DNA from 2 places in the Serratia sp. K1WW1 genome. Region 1 is predicted to be linked to the other one. Evidence: predicted binding sites of a transcription regulator. Region 1 holds the regulator's gene; the other holds the start of a gene.
What was found. Region 1 encodes CRP, which controls carbon source genes, mostly activating them, when cyclic AMP is high. Its sites were predicted from a motif close to ATGTGANNNNNNTCACAT; they were not measured.
Positions count from the first base shown of each region.

Region 1 (8,114 bases):
CGATAAACAGGAAGCACCCCGGCACTTTCTCCTGATAGGAGGAGAAATCCTCGCTGCCAAACATCGCGCTGGTCAATTCCCGCAACGCCTGTGGCCCTACGGCTTCGGCCACCACCTCGCGCGCAATGGCGCAGGCATCAGGGTGGTTATTGCCGATGGTATAGCCACGCGTCCAGTCAACCTTGTAGCTGGCACCGTGCGCCTGGCTGATCCCAGCGACAGTTTGCTCAACCAACAGCGGCACCCGATCACGGACTTCCTGATTATGAGTGCGTAGCGTTCCTGCCAACCGGGCGCTGTCTGGAATGACGTTATAGCTGTCACCTGCCTGGAAGGTTGCCACCGTCAACACCGGGGCATTTAACGGATCAAGCTTACGTGCCACGATCTGCTGCAAAGCGCTAACGATTTCCGCACCAATCGGCACCGGATCGATACACAGATGCGGCATCGAGCCATGCCCCCCCTTACCCTGCAACACAATGTCGAAGTTATCGCTGGAGCCACTGAACACGCCCTGCTTCATCCCCACCTCACCGGTCGGGAAGTTGGGCATGACATGCAGGCCGAAGATCATCTTCACGCCATCCAGAACCCCCAGGTCTACCAGCTGTTGGGCTCCGCCCGGTGGCACTTCTTCGGCATGCTGGAAGATAAAACGCACCGAGCCTTGCAGCTGCGCCTGCAACTGGCACAGCACGCTGGCCGCGCCCAGTAACATCGCGCTGTGGGCATCATGACCGCAGGCATGCATCACCCCTGGCCGGGTCGAGCAGAAAGGTTCGTCGCTTTCCTCCTGGATCGGCAAGGCGTCAATATCGGCACGCAATGCATAGCACGGCCCCGGCGCTGCGCCCTGCAATTCGGCAACCACGCTATTCGGCGTAGGACGGGTGATCTTCAACGGACCAAGGCTAGCCAGTTGTCCGGCTATGTAATCTGCCGTCTGCGCCTCTTGAAACGACAACTCCGGATTCGCATGGATATGACGCCGCCACTGCAATACCTGTTGTTCCACACCGTCAATCAGTTGTTCAATGTTCATGTGCATACTCCTTAATTCAGTGCCGGTTGGCGTGCTTTGCCCGCCAATGGCAGGATCACCAGCCCGGAAACCACCATAGCCAGTGCCAAAAAGATAAACGTCGTCATGTAGTTGTGGCTGATGGTGATCAGATATCCCATGGCGATAGGGGCCACAAAGCCACCCAAGGTGCCGCCGGTGTTAATCAGCCCCATCGCTGCCCCCATCACTTCCGTAGGCAAGCGCTTCATAGGCAAGGTAAACACCGTGACGAACGAGGCCATCAGGAAGATATAACCCAGGAACAAGAACAGGCTGGCCGTCAGAGCCGATTCGCTGGTAAACACCAGCCAGATGCACAAGGCGCTGAGCAGGGAACTGAAGAAGATCACCCACGGCTCATGCCCTTGCAGGTAGCGCCCGACCAGCCAGCCGGTGCCGAGTGAGGAGATCCAGATCCCCAGACCGCCGGCTGCCACCACCATGCTGGAGACGTCAAGCGGCATTCCGCGCTGCTGTACCAGGAATTTCGGCAGCCAGGCCATCAGGCCGTACGACGGGATGTTGATACAGAAAATCGCCACAAACAGCAGCAGCACGATTGGGTTTTTCAGCAGAGCCTTATAGTTGGCTGCGGCTGCCCCAGCTTTGGCGGGCGCCACCTGTGGCGGATTGGGCACCAGCCACAAGATGCAGGCGGCAATCAAGAATGCCAACAGGCCAAGCGCAGAGAACGACCCACGCCAGCCGATGTGATCCAGGCAATAGACCGCGACCAGCGGCCCGACGGTCATCGCCAACCCGGCGGAGGACAGCAGAATGGACTGCGCGAAGGTGCGCTGTTCCAGTGGGAAATTCGCCACCACCGCCTTGGCGCAGGAACACGGATAGCCGGAGTGGCCAATGCCGGACAGGAAGCGGAACGTCACCAGCAGGCCCAGGCCGAACCCCAGAATGCCAAAGCACAGGGCGAATCCCCCCAGCAGCAGTAACGAGCTGCACAGCACTTTCTTAAAGCCAAAGCGGTCATTGAGCCAGCCCGCCGGTATCTGGAACAGGGAATACGCCAGGAAAAACATCCCGGTAACGTAGCCCAGTTGTTCCGGCTGTAGATTGAACTCGCGTTCGATAGGTAGCAGCGCAAAACCCATCACGGTTTTATCGATGTACACCACGACATAGCCCACAAACAGCAAAAAAATCATTAGCGAACGATTTTTCATCGCCGATATTCCTTTAAGTTATCACCCAGGCTGCCCACCAGCGTGGCGGGCGTAGTTTAATAATGTGATCCAGGTCACTTTATAGTTTTAATAACAGTCACTTACATCAACGCGCTGAAATTATCGCCTTTTGCCGAGCGGCATAAGATACAATTTTGTAAGGGGTGATGCTTTTTATTGATAGGGTGGGGAATGCGCTATTTACCGAAGTTACAGCAGTTGAAAGTCTTCCAGCAGGTGATCCGCAGCGGCAGTATTCGCGGGGCGGCACGCGCGCTGGAGCAATCTCAACCGGCGGTGAGCCGCACCATCCGTGAACTGGAACAGATCCTGGAAACCCAGTTGATCAATCGCAGCAGTCAGGGAATGACGCTGACCGAAACCGGCCGCGCCTTCGCCCTGCGAATGCAGTTGATCCTGGAGGAATTGCAGCGCGCCGCCGACGAGATCCAGCAGTTGAATCAGCATTCGCAAGGTAACGTCGCCATTGGCTGCTCTTCGCTACTCGCCCTGACGGTATTACCGGAACTGGTCGAAGCCTTTAAACAGCCGTTTCCGCAGGCCAATCTCCTAATCCGTGAAGCGCAGCTTTCTACGCTACTGCCAGCATTGCGCGAAGGCCGCCTGGATTTTGCCGTGGGTACCGTCAGCCCGGAACTTCCTCTGGAGGATCTGGTGCGTGAACCGCTGTTCAACGCCTCTTTTTGCATTATCGCACGCCAGGGGCACCCACTGGCGCAGGCCACCTCGCTGGACGAACTGCGTGAGGCCAAGTGGTTATTACCGGAAACCGATATGGGTTATTACCAGCAGTTGCGTGCGGTATTAGGCACCTTCTATCAGCAATTGAGCCGTTCGCCCATTCGCTCGGACTCGGTGACCTGTGGCTTGAATATGGTGCTGGAGGCGGATTATCTGACTATCGTGGCGCGGGCGATGAGTGCACCGTTCCATTTGCAGCATCGGCTGGTGGCATTGCCTATCGACACCTTGCCACAAGCGCAATATTGCGTGCTGTATTCACAGAAATCGCCGCTAACCGTGACGGCACGGCGATTTCTTGATTTATTGCGTGCACACTGCCTGCGCTACCCTTGGTAGGATCAGGCCACTTCGCGGATTTCGAAGCTGTGGGTAATGCTGGCGGCTTTACCCAGCATCAAGGAGACGGAGCAGTATTTCTCGGCAGAAAGATCCACCGCACGCTCGACAATCTTATCGGTCAGCCCTTTGCCGGTGACGATAAAATGCAGATTGATATGGGTAAACAGACGCGGTGCTTCTTCACGACGCTCGGAGGTCAGTTTTACCTCACAGTCACGCACATCGTTACGCCCTTTTTGCAGGATCGACACCACATCGATGGCGCTACAGCCGCCGACGGACATCAACACCATTTCCATCGGGCTTGGCGCTTTATCGCCTGCGTTGCCATCCATCAGAACCTGGTGACCAGACGCAGACTCACCCAGGAATGTCAGCCCTTCTACCCACTTAACTCTTGCCTGCATGTTACACACTCCGGTTAATTTCTTAAAAACAGGGTACGCTTTCGCATACATTCTGGCAACGTAACCTGACGCTAATCATGCTGAAGCGAGACAACACAAGACACCCGCCTCACTCTGTGCTACAAACAGAGCCGCAATAACTCTTTCCAGGTCACCGATTTCAGGGATATGTCCAAGGAAAGGCCCCTATATTGGTTTGTTAACAGAATGTAGCTTGCAGCTCTCCCTGCAAGTTAATATGCTAGAGCACAAGCGTATTTCTATAACACGCCTCAAAACCTGTTGATAGCCACAATTAAAACACCGGGCTATAAGCACGTTTTACAGGGAACTCTGACCCCTGTGATACAAGGCAGCGATAACAACAGAGGATAACAGCGAATGGTTCTCGGCAAACCGCAAACAGACCCGACTCTCGAATGGTTCCTGTCTCATTGCCATATCCACAAATATCCATCGAAGAGTACGCTTATTCACCAAGGTGAAAAGGCCGAAACGCTTTACTACATCGTCAAAGGCTCCGTCGCGGTGCTGATTAAAGATGAAGAAGGCAAAGAGATGATCCTGTCCTACCTTAACCAGGGGGATTTCATCGGCGAGCTAGGATTATTTGAAGAAGGCCAGGAGCGTAGCGCCTGGGTACGGGCCAAAACCGCCTGTGAAGTGGCTGAAATTTCCTACAAGAAATTCCGCCAGTTGATCCAGGTTAACCCGGATATCCTGATGCGCCTGTCCGCACAGATGGCTAACCGCCTGCAAGTCACCTCAGAGAAAGTGGGTAACCTCGCCTTCCTTGACGTTACCGGCCGCATTGCACAGACCTTGCTGAACCTGGCAAAACAGCCTGATGCCATGACTCACCCAGACGGCATGCAGATCAAAATCACCCGCCAGGAAATTGGCCAAATCGTCGGTTGCTCACGTGAAACCGTCGGTCGTATTTTGAAAATGCTCGAAGATCAAAACCTGATCTCCGCGCACGGCAAAACCATTGTCGTGTACGGTACGCGTTAATCCCCAGAGAAACGGTGCAGCAATGCGCCGTTTCTTTACCTGCTGAATAGCCAACCATGTGGCGCCGCCTGATCTACCACCCGGAAGTCAACTACGCACTGCGGCAAACGCTGGTGTTGTGCCTGCCGGTGGCGTTTGGTTTGCTGATTGGCAACCTGCAACTCGGCATGCTGTTCTCGTTGGTGCCCGCCTGCTGCAACATTGCCGGGCTGGATACGCCACACAAACGCTTTTTCAAACGCCTGGTCGTGGGCGGCTCCCTGTTCGCACTCAGTAGCCTTCTGCTGCAACAAGCCTTGCTGTGGGATCTGCCGTTACCCTTGCTGATGCTGGCAATGGCGCTGTTGCTCGGCGTAAGCGGTGAGATCAGCCCGCTGCACGCACGCCTGCTACCAGCCGCATTGGTCGCCGCCATCTTTTCCCTCAGCATGGTAGGCACCGTGCCAATCTGGCATGCCCCTTTGCTGTATATCGTCGGCACCGCCTGGTACGGGCTGTTTACCTGGGCCTGGTTCAAGCTGTGGAAAGAGCAGCCGATGCGCGAATCTCTAAGCCAGCTGTATATGCAGCTGGCCGACTATTTTGAAGCCAAATACTCATTACTGACGCAGCACACCGATCCTGAAACTGCCCTGCCGCCGCTGTTGCAACGCCAGCAGAAAGTGATGGACCTGATCAGTCTGCTATACCAACAGCTTAATTTCCTGCCCCATGCCAATAACCTGGAGCAAAAGCGCCTGCGACGTACGTTTCAGGTGGCGCTCGATTTGCAAGAGCACATCACCGTCAGCCTGCATCTGCCGGAAGAAGTGCAAAAGCTGGTGGAGCAAAGCCAGGCCGAAGCGATTATCCGCCGCAACGCCCAGGTGATCGCCACGCGCCTGCGCGTTGTGGCCGACGATATTCTCTATCATCGGCACTCTGCGCGTTTCAGCATGAAGAATGAGCTGGCGGCGCTGGAAAAAGTGGCCTCACAGCATGCCGATAACCCGGTTGGGCAGTTCTGCTATTACCACTTCAGCCGCATCGCGCGCCTGCTACGCACTCAGCACCCACTTTACCGCCGCAATCTGATGGCCAATCAGTCACGCCTGCCTTTCTGGCCTGCGGTGGTGAGCTATCTGTCGTTTAAATCCAACGCCCTGCGCAACGCCGCCAGGCTGGGGGTCATTCTGGCGGCAGGCAGCAGCCTGGGTATGCTGTTCAACCTGCCAAAACCCTATTGGATCTTGCTGACCATCATGCTGGTCAGTCAAAACGGCTATAACGCCACGCGGGTGAGGATCCAGCACCGTGCCCTCGGCACGTTGGCCGGGCTGGTGATTGCCGCTGGACTGTTGCAACTACAAATGCCGGAAAGCGTGACGCTGAGTATCATGTTGGCCATCACCCTGGCGGCCTATCTGATCCTGCGGAAAAACTACGGGCTGGCGGTGATGGGCTTCACCGTGACCGCCGTCTACACCTTGCAGCTCCTGGCGCTGAACGGTACCCATTTCCTGGTTCCCCGCCTGATCGATACCCTTATCGGCTGCGTACTGGTGTTTGGCGGCACGATCTGGCTATGGCCGCAGTGGCAGAGTGGCCTGCTGCGTAAAAACGCCCATCAGGCTCTGGAGCACGATCAGACGGCACTGCGACTCTTGCTGGAAGAACAGGAACCCGACCCCAGCGAGCTGGCCTACACGCGCATGCAGGTCAATCAGGCACATAACGCCCTGTTTACCTCACTCAATCAGGCGATGCAGGAACCGGGGTTTGAATCGAATTATCTGGCTGATATGCGGCTGTGGATCACCCATAACCAGTTTATCGTTGAACACCTGAATGCGATGACCATTCTGGCGCGCGAGCACTATATGCTGACGCCAAAGCTGGCGCAGGAGTATCTGCAAACCTGTGAGATCGCCTTGCAGAGCTGCCAGCAGCGGTTGGAATATGACGGCCCGAGTACCAGCAACAGCATCATGCAGCCGCCAGACCTGCACCCGGACATGCCGGTCACCGAGATGGAACGCCATCTGCGGCGGATCCTTTCTCACCTGACCGTGATGCATACCATCTCGTCACTGGCGTGGCGCCAGCGCCCACATCATGGGATCTGGCTGAAGCGCAAACTGCGGGAAAGCTGAAGTTAGCGGGACCGCAGCCCCGCAGACTTGATTAGCCGTTAATCACATCCTGTACGGCCAATTCGAACAGCGCCATGCCTTCGTCGATATCTTTCAGCTCAACCACCAACGAAGGGGCAAAACGGATCACGTTTGGCCCGGCATTGAGGATCATCAAGCCACGTACAGCGGCGGCAGTGAGGAAATCACGCGCTTTGCCGTGATAGCCCGCCTTCAGTTCCGCACCGATCAACAGCCCCATGCCACGAATATCGCTGAACACATCGTATTTTTTACCGATCTCCTGCAAAGCCTGAACAAACAACCCGCGACGCTGCTCAATCCCGCTTAGCACCTCTGGCGTGTTGATCACATCCAACGCTGCCTCTGCCACTGCACAGGCCAGTGGGTTGCCGCCGTAGGTGGTGCCGTGAGTGCCAACCTGCATCACCGAGGCAATCTCTTCGGTAGTCAGCATCGCACTCACCGGGAAACCGCCGCCCAGCGCTTTAGCGGTGGTGAGGATGTCTGGCGTAATGCCGTAATGCATATAGGTAAACAGCTTGCCGCTACGGCCCATACCGCTTTGCACTTCATCAAACACCAGCAGCGCCTGATGTTGGTCGCAAAGTTCACGTACGCCCTTGAGGAAGACAGGATCGGCAGCGGTAATGCCCCCTTCACCCTGAATAGGCTCCATCACTACCGCACAGGTGTGATCGTCCATCACCGCTTTCACCGCGGCCAGATCGTTGAAAGGTACATGCACGATATCGGCCGGTTTCGGCCCAAAGCCGTCGGAATATTTTGGCTGCCCGCCCACGGAAACGGTGAACAGCGTACGGCCATGGAAAGCGTTATTAAACGCGATAATCTTGGTTTTATACGGGTTATGACGGGTGATGGCGTAATGACGAGCGAGCTTGAAAGCCGCTTCGTTAGCCTCCGCACCCGAGTTGGCGAAAAACACCCGGTCGGCGAAGGTGGCAGCGATCAATTTACTGGCCAGGCGCAGCGCGGGCTCATTGGTGAACACGTTGCTGGTATGCCACAGGGTTTCGCCCTGCTGCTTTAAAGCCTCAACCAGTGCCGGATGGCAGTGCCCCAACGCAGTCACCGCGATGCCACCAGAGAAGTCGATATACTCTTTCCCCTGCTGATCCCATACGCGGCTCCCCTTGCCCTTCACCGGCACAAACTGGGCGGGTGCATAAACAGGCAGGATAACCTG
Region 1 is NZ_CM147697.1:5,555,103-5,563,216, forward strand. Features, by position in the region: gene ACX9GU_RS25305 (amidohydrolase) at 1-1,051, opposite strand, end outside; gene ACX9GU_RS25310 (MFS transporter) at 1,057-2,247, opposite strand; gene ACX9GU_RS25315 (LysR substrate-binding domain-containing protein) at 2,440-3,348, shown strand; gene ACX9GU_RS25320 (OsmC family protein) at 3,351-3,758, opposite strand; gene crp (cAMP-activated global transcriptional regulator CRP) at 4,140-4,772, shown strand; gene ACX9GU_RS25330 (YccS/YhfK family putative transporter) at 4,829-6,904, shown strand; gene argD (bifunctional acetylornithine/succinyldiaminopimelate transaminase) at 6,936-8,114, opposite strand, start outside.

Region 2 (8,114 bases), 810 kb from region 1:
CGCGTCGAACAGCTGGTTCACGTCGGTGACGTATTTCGGCAGCTTATCGGCACGAATGGTGTAAGGGTGCACCGCCATATTGCTGGCATGAGCGTCCTTGACCATATCGGTCAATACAATCTGGTTCGGCTTGGATTTCTCTTCGACGATCAGCATGTGATAGTCAGGCCCGATGCCGTCGGCATACTGGGCGATCTTTTTCATCGCGCCCGGTTTGAACATCCAGTCGTAGTCATAGTTGACCCACTTGCCGTCGGCCTTCTGCTCGTAGGTTTCGTTCCAGTCGGTGTAGGCAATCAGCTGCACCAGCTTCAGATCCATCCCCATCTTCGGTTCCAGCTGATCCTTGATGCGTTTCAGCTCGTTGGCATCAAAACACTGCAGATAGACGTTGTCGCTCTTGCTGGTGTAACCGTATTGCTTGAGAACTTCCAGCACCTTGGTGGAGATGTCTTTTCCTTCCTGCTGATGGAACCAGGGGGCCTTGATTTCCGGGTAGAGGCCGATGTTCTTGCCGGTTGAATGGTTGAGACCCTGCACGAACTCGATCTCTTCCTGGAAGGTGTGGACGCGGAAGTCGGATTTGCCCATCGGGAAGCGGCCAGGGTAGCTTTGCACCTGCTTACCGTCTTTGATATCAAAGCCTTCGGTGAACTTCAGCGATTTGATCTCAGGCAGCGTAAAGTCGATGGCGTAGTAGCGGCCATCTTTACGCGCCCGGTCCGGGAAGCGTTCGGCAACGTCGGTGACGCGATCCAGATAGTGGTCGTGCAACACTACCAGTTCGTTGTCTTTGGTCATCACCAGGTCTTGCTCAAGGAAGTCGGCGCCCTGCGCGTAGGCCATTGCCTTGGCCGGTAACGTATGCTCCGGCAGATAGCCGCTGGCACCGCGGTGAGCGATAACGACTTTATCCGCAGCCTGTGCGGCACTGAGCATTGAAGTGGCAAGAATGATCCCTGTCAGCAGGGCTTTGGTTTGAGTCCGCATTCTGTGTTGCTCCATGTTGTAGAGGTAAGAAAAAGGCCGCACAAGCGCGGCCTTAGATTAACGATAAAGGGTAGGGGCGCTGCATACTGCGCCCGCTTGGCTTTTAGCCGCGTTTCGCCGCGATTTCTGCGTGGTGTTTCTTCTCGCTGATCATGGTCAGCACCAGCAGGATCACCGCACCGATGCTGCCGCCGATCATCACCATAAAGCCGCCGTCCCAACCGAAGTAGTCAACGGTATAGCCGACGATGGCGCTGGCTGCGACCGAGCCGCCCAGGTAACCGAACAGACCGGTAAAGCCTGCGGCGGTACCTGCCGCTTTCTTCGGAGCCAGTTCCAGCGCGTGCAGGCCGATCAGCATGACTGGGCCATAGATCAGGAAGCCGATGGTGATCATACAGGCCATATCGATGCCAGGGTTACCCACCGGGTTCAGCCAGTAAACGATGGTGGCGATGGTTACCAGAACCATGAAGAACACCCCGGTGGCACCACGGTTGCCTTTAAACACCTTGTCCGACATCCAGCCGCACAGCAGGGTGCCTGGGATACCGGCGTATTCGTACAGGAAGTAGGCCCAGGAGGACTTATCCAGCGCGAAGTGTTTCACTTCTTTCAGGTAGGTTGGTGACCAGTCCAGGATGCCGTAGCGCAGCAGATACACGAACACGTTGGCGATCGCGATGTACCACAGCAGTTTGTTTGGCAGCACGTACTGCATGAAGATCTGCTTGGCTGTCAGCTCTTCTTCTGCTTCTTCGCTGTAATCATCCGGGTAGTCGTTTTTGTATTCTTCAATCGGTGGCAGACCAACAGATTGCGGGGTGTCACGCATCAAGGCGAAGGCGATCAGGGCCACCAGGATCGCACCGAAGGCAGGCATATACAGCGCCGCATGCCAGTCGTTAAACCAGGCCATACCCAGCAGGAACAGCAGTGGCGGCAGACCACCACCGACGTTGTGCGCACAGTTCCATACCGAAACAATACCGCCACGCTCTTTCTGTGACCACCAGTGCACCATGGTACGGCCACAAGGCGGCCAGCCCATACCCTGGAACCAACCACACAGGAACAGCAGCACGAACATCACGGCAATGCTGGAGGTAGCCCAAGGCACAAAGCCCATAAACAGCATGACGGCAGCAGCCAGGATCAGGCCGGCGGGTAGGAATACACGCGGGTTGGAACGGTCAGAAACCGATCCCATGATGAACTTGGAGAAACCGTAGGCGATGGAAATCCCTGACAGCGCGAAGCCCAGGTCACCACGGCTGAAGCCCTGATCGATCAGATACGGCATCGCCAGGGTGAAGTTTTTACGCACCAGATAGTAGGCGGCGTAACCGAAAAAGATCCCCATAAAAATCTGCCAGCGCAGCTTACGGTAGAGCGGGTCTACCTTGTCGACTGGCACACGAGAAATGTGTGCGGCTGGCTTAAAAATACTCAACATGAGCGCCTCCGATGGCTTTATCTGTTTATTGCCTCAACAGGAAACGGCTGTCCTGAAGATGGGCTTGCGGATACCTGAAGTGTTGTTAAATGTTCCATAACGAGCGCAATGCTAGAGAAAACCCCCCGGTCACACCGTGATGGATGGCTCATTTGTTACACTTTTATGAAACTGTGGCGAATTTTGAGTGATCGGTTAACATTTTGGAATGACTAAATAGCACAAATACGTGATATTGGTCACATTCATGGCTTTTTATGGCCATATTATTTTCGTTTTCTGTTCGTTATTGTTCCTTATCAAACAAAAACCCTACTAACTGTGGCTAAATAAATCCATAACTACAGGCTCAGGGGGCGTGATGAGCAACAACTCACCAATCACCGAAACGGACGTGATCATCATTGGCGGCGGCGCTACCGGCGCGGGGATTGCCCGTGACTGCGCGCGGCGCGGTCTGCGTTGCGTTTTACTGGAAAGGCATGACATCGCCACTGGCGCTACTGGCCGCAACCACGGGTTGTTGCACAGCGGAGCGCGCTATTCGGTCACCGACGGTGAATCGGCACGCGAATGCATTGAAGAAAACCGCATCCTCAAGCGTATTGCCCACCACTGCATCGAGCGTACCGACGGCCTGTTCATTACCTTGCCTCAGGACTCGTTGGCCTTTCAGCAGCAGTTTATTGCCGCCTGTTGCAGCGCCGGGATTGAGGCCGAAGCCATTGACCCCGCGCTGGCATTACGCCTGGAGCCTGCGGCTAACCCGGCGCTGATCGGCGCGGTGCGGGTGCCGGATGGCACCGTCGATCCTTTCCGCTTAACGGCGGCCAACATGCTTGATGCGCGTGAACATGGCGCACAAATCCTCACCTATCATCAGGTTACCGGTTTGTTACGTACTGGCGATCGCGTGACGGGCGTGCGCGTTTTCGATCACAAGGCCGCACAACAGTACGATATTCATGCTCAGGTGGTGGTCAACGCCGCCGGGATCTGGGGCCAGAAAATTGCCGAGTATGCCGATCTGCGCATCCGCATGTTCCCTGCCAAAGGGGCATTGCTGATCCTGGGCCATCGCATCAATAACATGGTGATTAACCGCTGCCGCAAACCGGCGGATGCCGACATTCTGGTGCCTGGCGACACCATCTCGCTGATTGGCACCACCTCTACCCACATCGATTACGACCAGATCGACAACATGGTCGTGACGCCACAGGAAGTGGATATATTAATCCGCGAAGGCACGCTGCTGGCTCCGAAACTGGCGCAAACGCGCATTCTGCGAGCCTATGCGGGCGTGCGGCCACTGGTCGCCAGCGATGACGATCCCTCCGGGCGTAACGTCAGCCGCGGCATCGTGCTGCTTGATCATGCGGCGCGCGATGGGTTGGAAGGCTTTATTACCATTACCGGCGGCAAATTGATGACTTACCGGCTGATGGCCGAATGGACCACCGACCTGGTCTGCGCCAAGCTGGGCATCGACAGCCCTTGCACCACGGCGGAAGTGGCGTTGCCCGGTTCCCGTCAGAGCGCCGAAGAAACGGTGCGCAGCGTGGTTTCACTGCCTGCCAGCATCCGGGGTTCGGCAGTGTACCGCCATGGCGATCGCGCCAGCCTGGTCCCTTCCGGTAACCGACTGGACAACAGCCTGGTGTGTGAGTGTGAAGCAGTGACCGCCGGTGAGGTGCGTTATGCGGTGGACTCTCTGACCGTCAACAATCTGGTCGATCTGCGCCGCCGTACCCGCGTGGGTATGGGGACCTGCCAGGGTGAGCTGTGCGCCTGCCGTGCCGCAGGCTTGTTGACGCGGTTTAACGTGGTAACGCCGCAGCAATCCATCACCCAACTGTCCCATTTCCTCAATGAGCGCTGGAAAGGCGTGCGGCCTATCGCCTGGGGTGATGCCCTGCGGGAGAGCGAATTCACCAGTTGGGTATATCAAGGGTTATGTGGGTTAGATGCGCAAGGCGACCCTAAGCAGGAGGCGGATGATGCAATTTGATGCGGTGGTGATTGGTGGTGGCTTGGCCGGGATGAGCTGTGCTATCCGTTTAGCCGAGCATGGCAAACGCTGCGCGGTAGTCAGTTCCGGCCAAAGCGCGCTCTATTTTTCTTCCGGCTCGCTCGATCTGTTGGCCCATCTGCCCGATGGTACGCCGGTGGCATCGCCTCTGTCTGCCTTGCCCGAACTGGCGCAACGGGCTCCGCAGCATCCGTATAGCCTGATGGGAGCCACACAGGTGGCCGCGCTGGCAACGCAAGCCGAGCAATTATTAGAGCGTTGCGGGTGGCAGATGCAGGGTGATAGCAGCCAAAACCATCTACGCGTGACCCCTCTCGGGACCCGCCGTGCCACCTGGCTCAGCCCCCTGGCGATCCCTGTCTCTCCCTTGGGTAGCAAGTTGCCGTGGCAGAATATCGCCGTGCTGGGGATTGAAGGCTTTCTGGATTTCCAACCGCAGATGGCGGCCAGCTCATTGATGCAAGAGCAGGGTCTCAAGGCTGAGGTGGCATTTTTGCATCTGCCCGTTTTGGATCGCCTACGTAATAATCCTAGCGAGTTCCGCGCGGTGAATATCGCCCGCGTACTGGATCTGCCAGAACATCTGACTCAGTTGGCGGAGGAGATCACGCGCCAGTCAGGTGAGGCTGAGGCCATCTTGCTGCCAGCCTGCCTGGGGTTAGAGGATGACGAACCGTTGATGACGTTGCGCCGGTTGGTCGGTAAGCCCGTTTATCTGTTACCCACGCTGCCGCCTTCCGTGCTCGGCATGCGCTTGCATCAGGCATTGCGTCAGCGCTTGCAGCAACTGGGTGGGGTGTTTATGCCGGGGGATAGCGTGTTGCGTGCCAGCTTCGACGGGCAGCGCGTCACCGGTCTGTATACCCGCAATCACACCGATATTCCGCTGCGGGCGCAGCAGGTGATACTGGCCAGCGGCAGCTTCTTCAGCAACGGCCTGGTGGCCAGTTTTGACGGCATTCGTGAGCCGGTATTTGGCCTCGACGTGTACAGCAAAGCCGAACGCGCCGACTGGAGCGATGCCAATCTGTTTGCTCCGCAGCCGTACCTGCAATTTGGGGTTCAGACTGATACCGCGCTGCGGGCGTTAAAACAGGGGGAGGCGATGACCAATCTGTATGCTATCGGTGCCGTGGCTGGCGGTTACGATCCGTTGCAGCAGGGCTGTGGCGCCGGGGTTTCGCTGCTCGGCGCGCTGCACGTTGCCCAACAGATCCTGGCACAGGAGGTTTCAGCATGAGTCTGTTACCAGACAACAGCTTCGAGAGCTGCATCAAATGTACCGTCTGCACCACCTATTGCCCGGTCGCCAAGGCTAACCCGCTCTATCCGGGGCCAAAGCAGGCCGGGCCTGATGGGGAGCGCCTGCGGCTGAAAGATCCGGCGCTTTACGACGAAGCGCTGAAGTATTGCACTAACTGCAAGCGCTGTGAGGTGGCTTGCCCTTCCGACGTTAAAATCGGCGATATTATCCAACGCGCACGGGCCAATTTCAGCCAAAGCAAACCGACGCTGCGCGATGCCATCCTCAGCCACACTGACATCATGGGCACGCTCTCGACGCCGTTTGCCCCTATCGTTAACGCGACTACCGGTCTGAAGCCGGTACGCAAGCTGTTGGATAAGGCGTTGAAGATCGACCACCGGCGGGAGCTGCCGAAATACTCGTTTGGCACCTTCCGCCGTTGGTATCGCCAGCAGGCGGAACAGCAGCAGCGCTATGCCGAGCAGGTGGCGTTTTTCCACGGTTGCTTTGTTAATTACAACCATCCGCAGCTTGGCAAAGACCTGATCAAGGTGTTTAACGCCATGGATATCGGCGTGCAGCTGCTCAAGCGTGAGAAATGCTGCGGCGTACCGCTGATCGCCAACGGCTTTATTGCGCAGGCGAAGAAGCAGGCCAAAGTGAATGCAGAATCGCTGCATGATGCGGTCCTGACCAAAGGCATACCGGTGGTGGCTACTTCGTCGAGTTGCACGTTTACCCTGCGTGACGAGTACCCGCATTTGCTGGAGGTGGACACCTCGGCGGTGCGTGAACGGGTGGAGCTGGCTACGCGTTATCTCTATCGTCTGATCAGCCAAGGGCGCACCTTGCCGCTCAAACAGACGCCGCTGCGGGTGGCTTACCACACGCCGTGTCATATGGAGAAAATGGGCTGGACGGCCTATACGCTGGAGTTATTGCGGCAGATCCCAGGGCTGGAACTGGTGGTGCTGGACTCGCAGTGCTGCGGTATCGCCGGGACTTACGGCTTCAAGTCGGAAAACTATGAAACCTCGCAAGGCATTGGTGCCTCGCTATTTCGCCAGATTGAAGCCAGCGGAGTGGATATGGTGATCACCGATTGTGAAACCTGCAAATGGCAGATCGAGATGTCCACCAGCAAGCGCTGTGAACATCCGATCACCCTGTTAGCACAGGCATTGGCGTAACAGATTAAACGGGCCAGCATGCTGGCCCAGTGCGATTACTGCTTGATCTTCACCGTATTGAAGACGCCAGCCGCTACGCTTTGAGACTGCTGCTGGTTATCCGCTGGCAGCGTGATTTGCAGGGTCAGTTGCTTACCGTCTGGCAGCATAGCGAGCAGCACGCCAGAGTAGGCTTTTTGGCCTGCCACGGTGATCACGGTATCCAGTTGGCGCATTGGCGTGCCGTTAATTTCAACCGCTTTATTGGTAATGACCTGCAGGTTGGCATCGCGGGAGTGTTGCTGCTCTTCCATGCGCTTGGCCAAGGTTTCCAGATCGCCCGCAGCCTTGTCGGCAACGATTACGATCACCGCACGCTGGTTGCTGCTGTCGGCATAGATGTGCACGTTAGTTGGCTGGTTGGTCAGCTTATCGCTCTGATCGGCCAAACCGTTAGGCAGGGTGAAGGTCAGCTTGCCATCCAATAAACTCACCTGTTGTCCGCTTGGGACGCTGGCTGCTGCGCTGCCTGCGGGGGCATTAGTGTCTTTGGTGGCGCTATCACAGGCCGCCAGGCCAAGCACTAACAGGCCGATACCCATCAATTTTTTTACTTTACGCATCTGGTGTTCCTTATTCCTTTGCAGATAGAGTTGGTTGACCGTATGGCTAGATGTCACAGGTTTTTTTTAAGTAATAGACGATACTCGTCTACTTCGCCTTTCTTTTCTAGAGTGAAAATCTGATATTCGCGGCTAATGAGCATTATTAGCATGGCGCGGAACTGGTTGCGGGTTTTTACCCACAGTTGCTGATAGCCTTGCGAACGCGCCCAACGCTCTTGCTCCGCCAGCATGGTTTGGGCGACACCCTTGCGGCGAAAATCAGGTAAAACTGCGCCCAGCCAGCTGTAGAACTCCCCCGGCGCGGTTTGATAGCCGAGTTTAAAACCGGCTGCCTGGCCATCAATTTCGGCAATCAAGCCGTGAGAAGGGCTATCCCCGACGCGTTGCTGCAAATCTTTCAGGCTGTGCAGGCTACCAAATTCTGGAATGCAGAGGTAAAGAGAGTGGATCTCTTCAAGTGTAGCTTGGCGAGTGGTTAAGCGCATGGGCAGCCTCCGTAAAATCAAGCTGCCCATAATAACCGAGAAGCAGGGTTAACTCAGTTGAAACCGGTTGGCGGGTTGGCGTTCTGCCAGGCGTTTGAGCAGCATATTGA
Region 2 is NZ_CM147697.1:387,237-395,350, forward strand. Features, by position in the region: gene glpQ (glycerophosphodiester phosphodiesterase) at 1-990, opposite strand, end outside; gene glpT (glycerol-3-phosphate transporter) at 1,094-2,446, opposite strand; gene glpA (anaerobic glycerol-3-phosphate dehydrogenase subunit A) at 2,808-4,457, shown strand; gene glpB (glycerol-3-phosphate dehydrogenase subunit GlpB) at 4,447-5,718, shown strand; gene glpC (anaerobic glycerol-3-phosphate dehydrogenase subunit GlpC) at 5,715-6,914, shown strand; gene ACX9GU_RS01830 (DcrB family lipoprotein) at 6,950-7,516, opposite strand; gene ACX9GU_RS01835 (GNAT family N-acetyltransferase) at 7,570-8,004, opposite strand; gene ACX9GU_RS01840 (7-cyano-7-deazaguanine/7-aminomethyl-7-deazaguanine transporter) at 8,053-8,114, opposite strand, start outside.
Region 2: a site for CRP is predicted at 2,674-2,691, ahead of glpT (glycerol-3-phosphate transporter). Genes of this name have one in related genera too.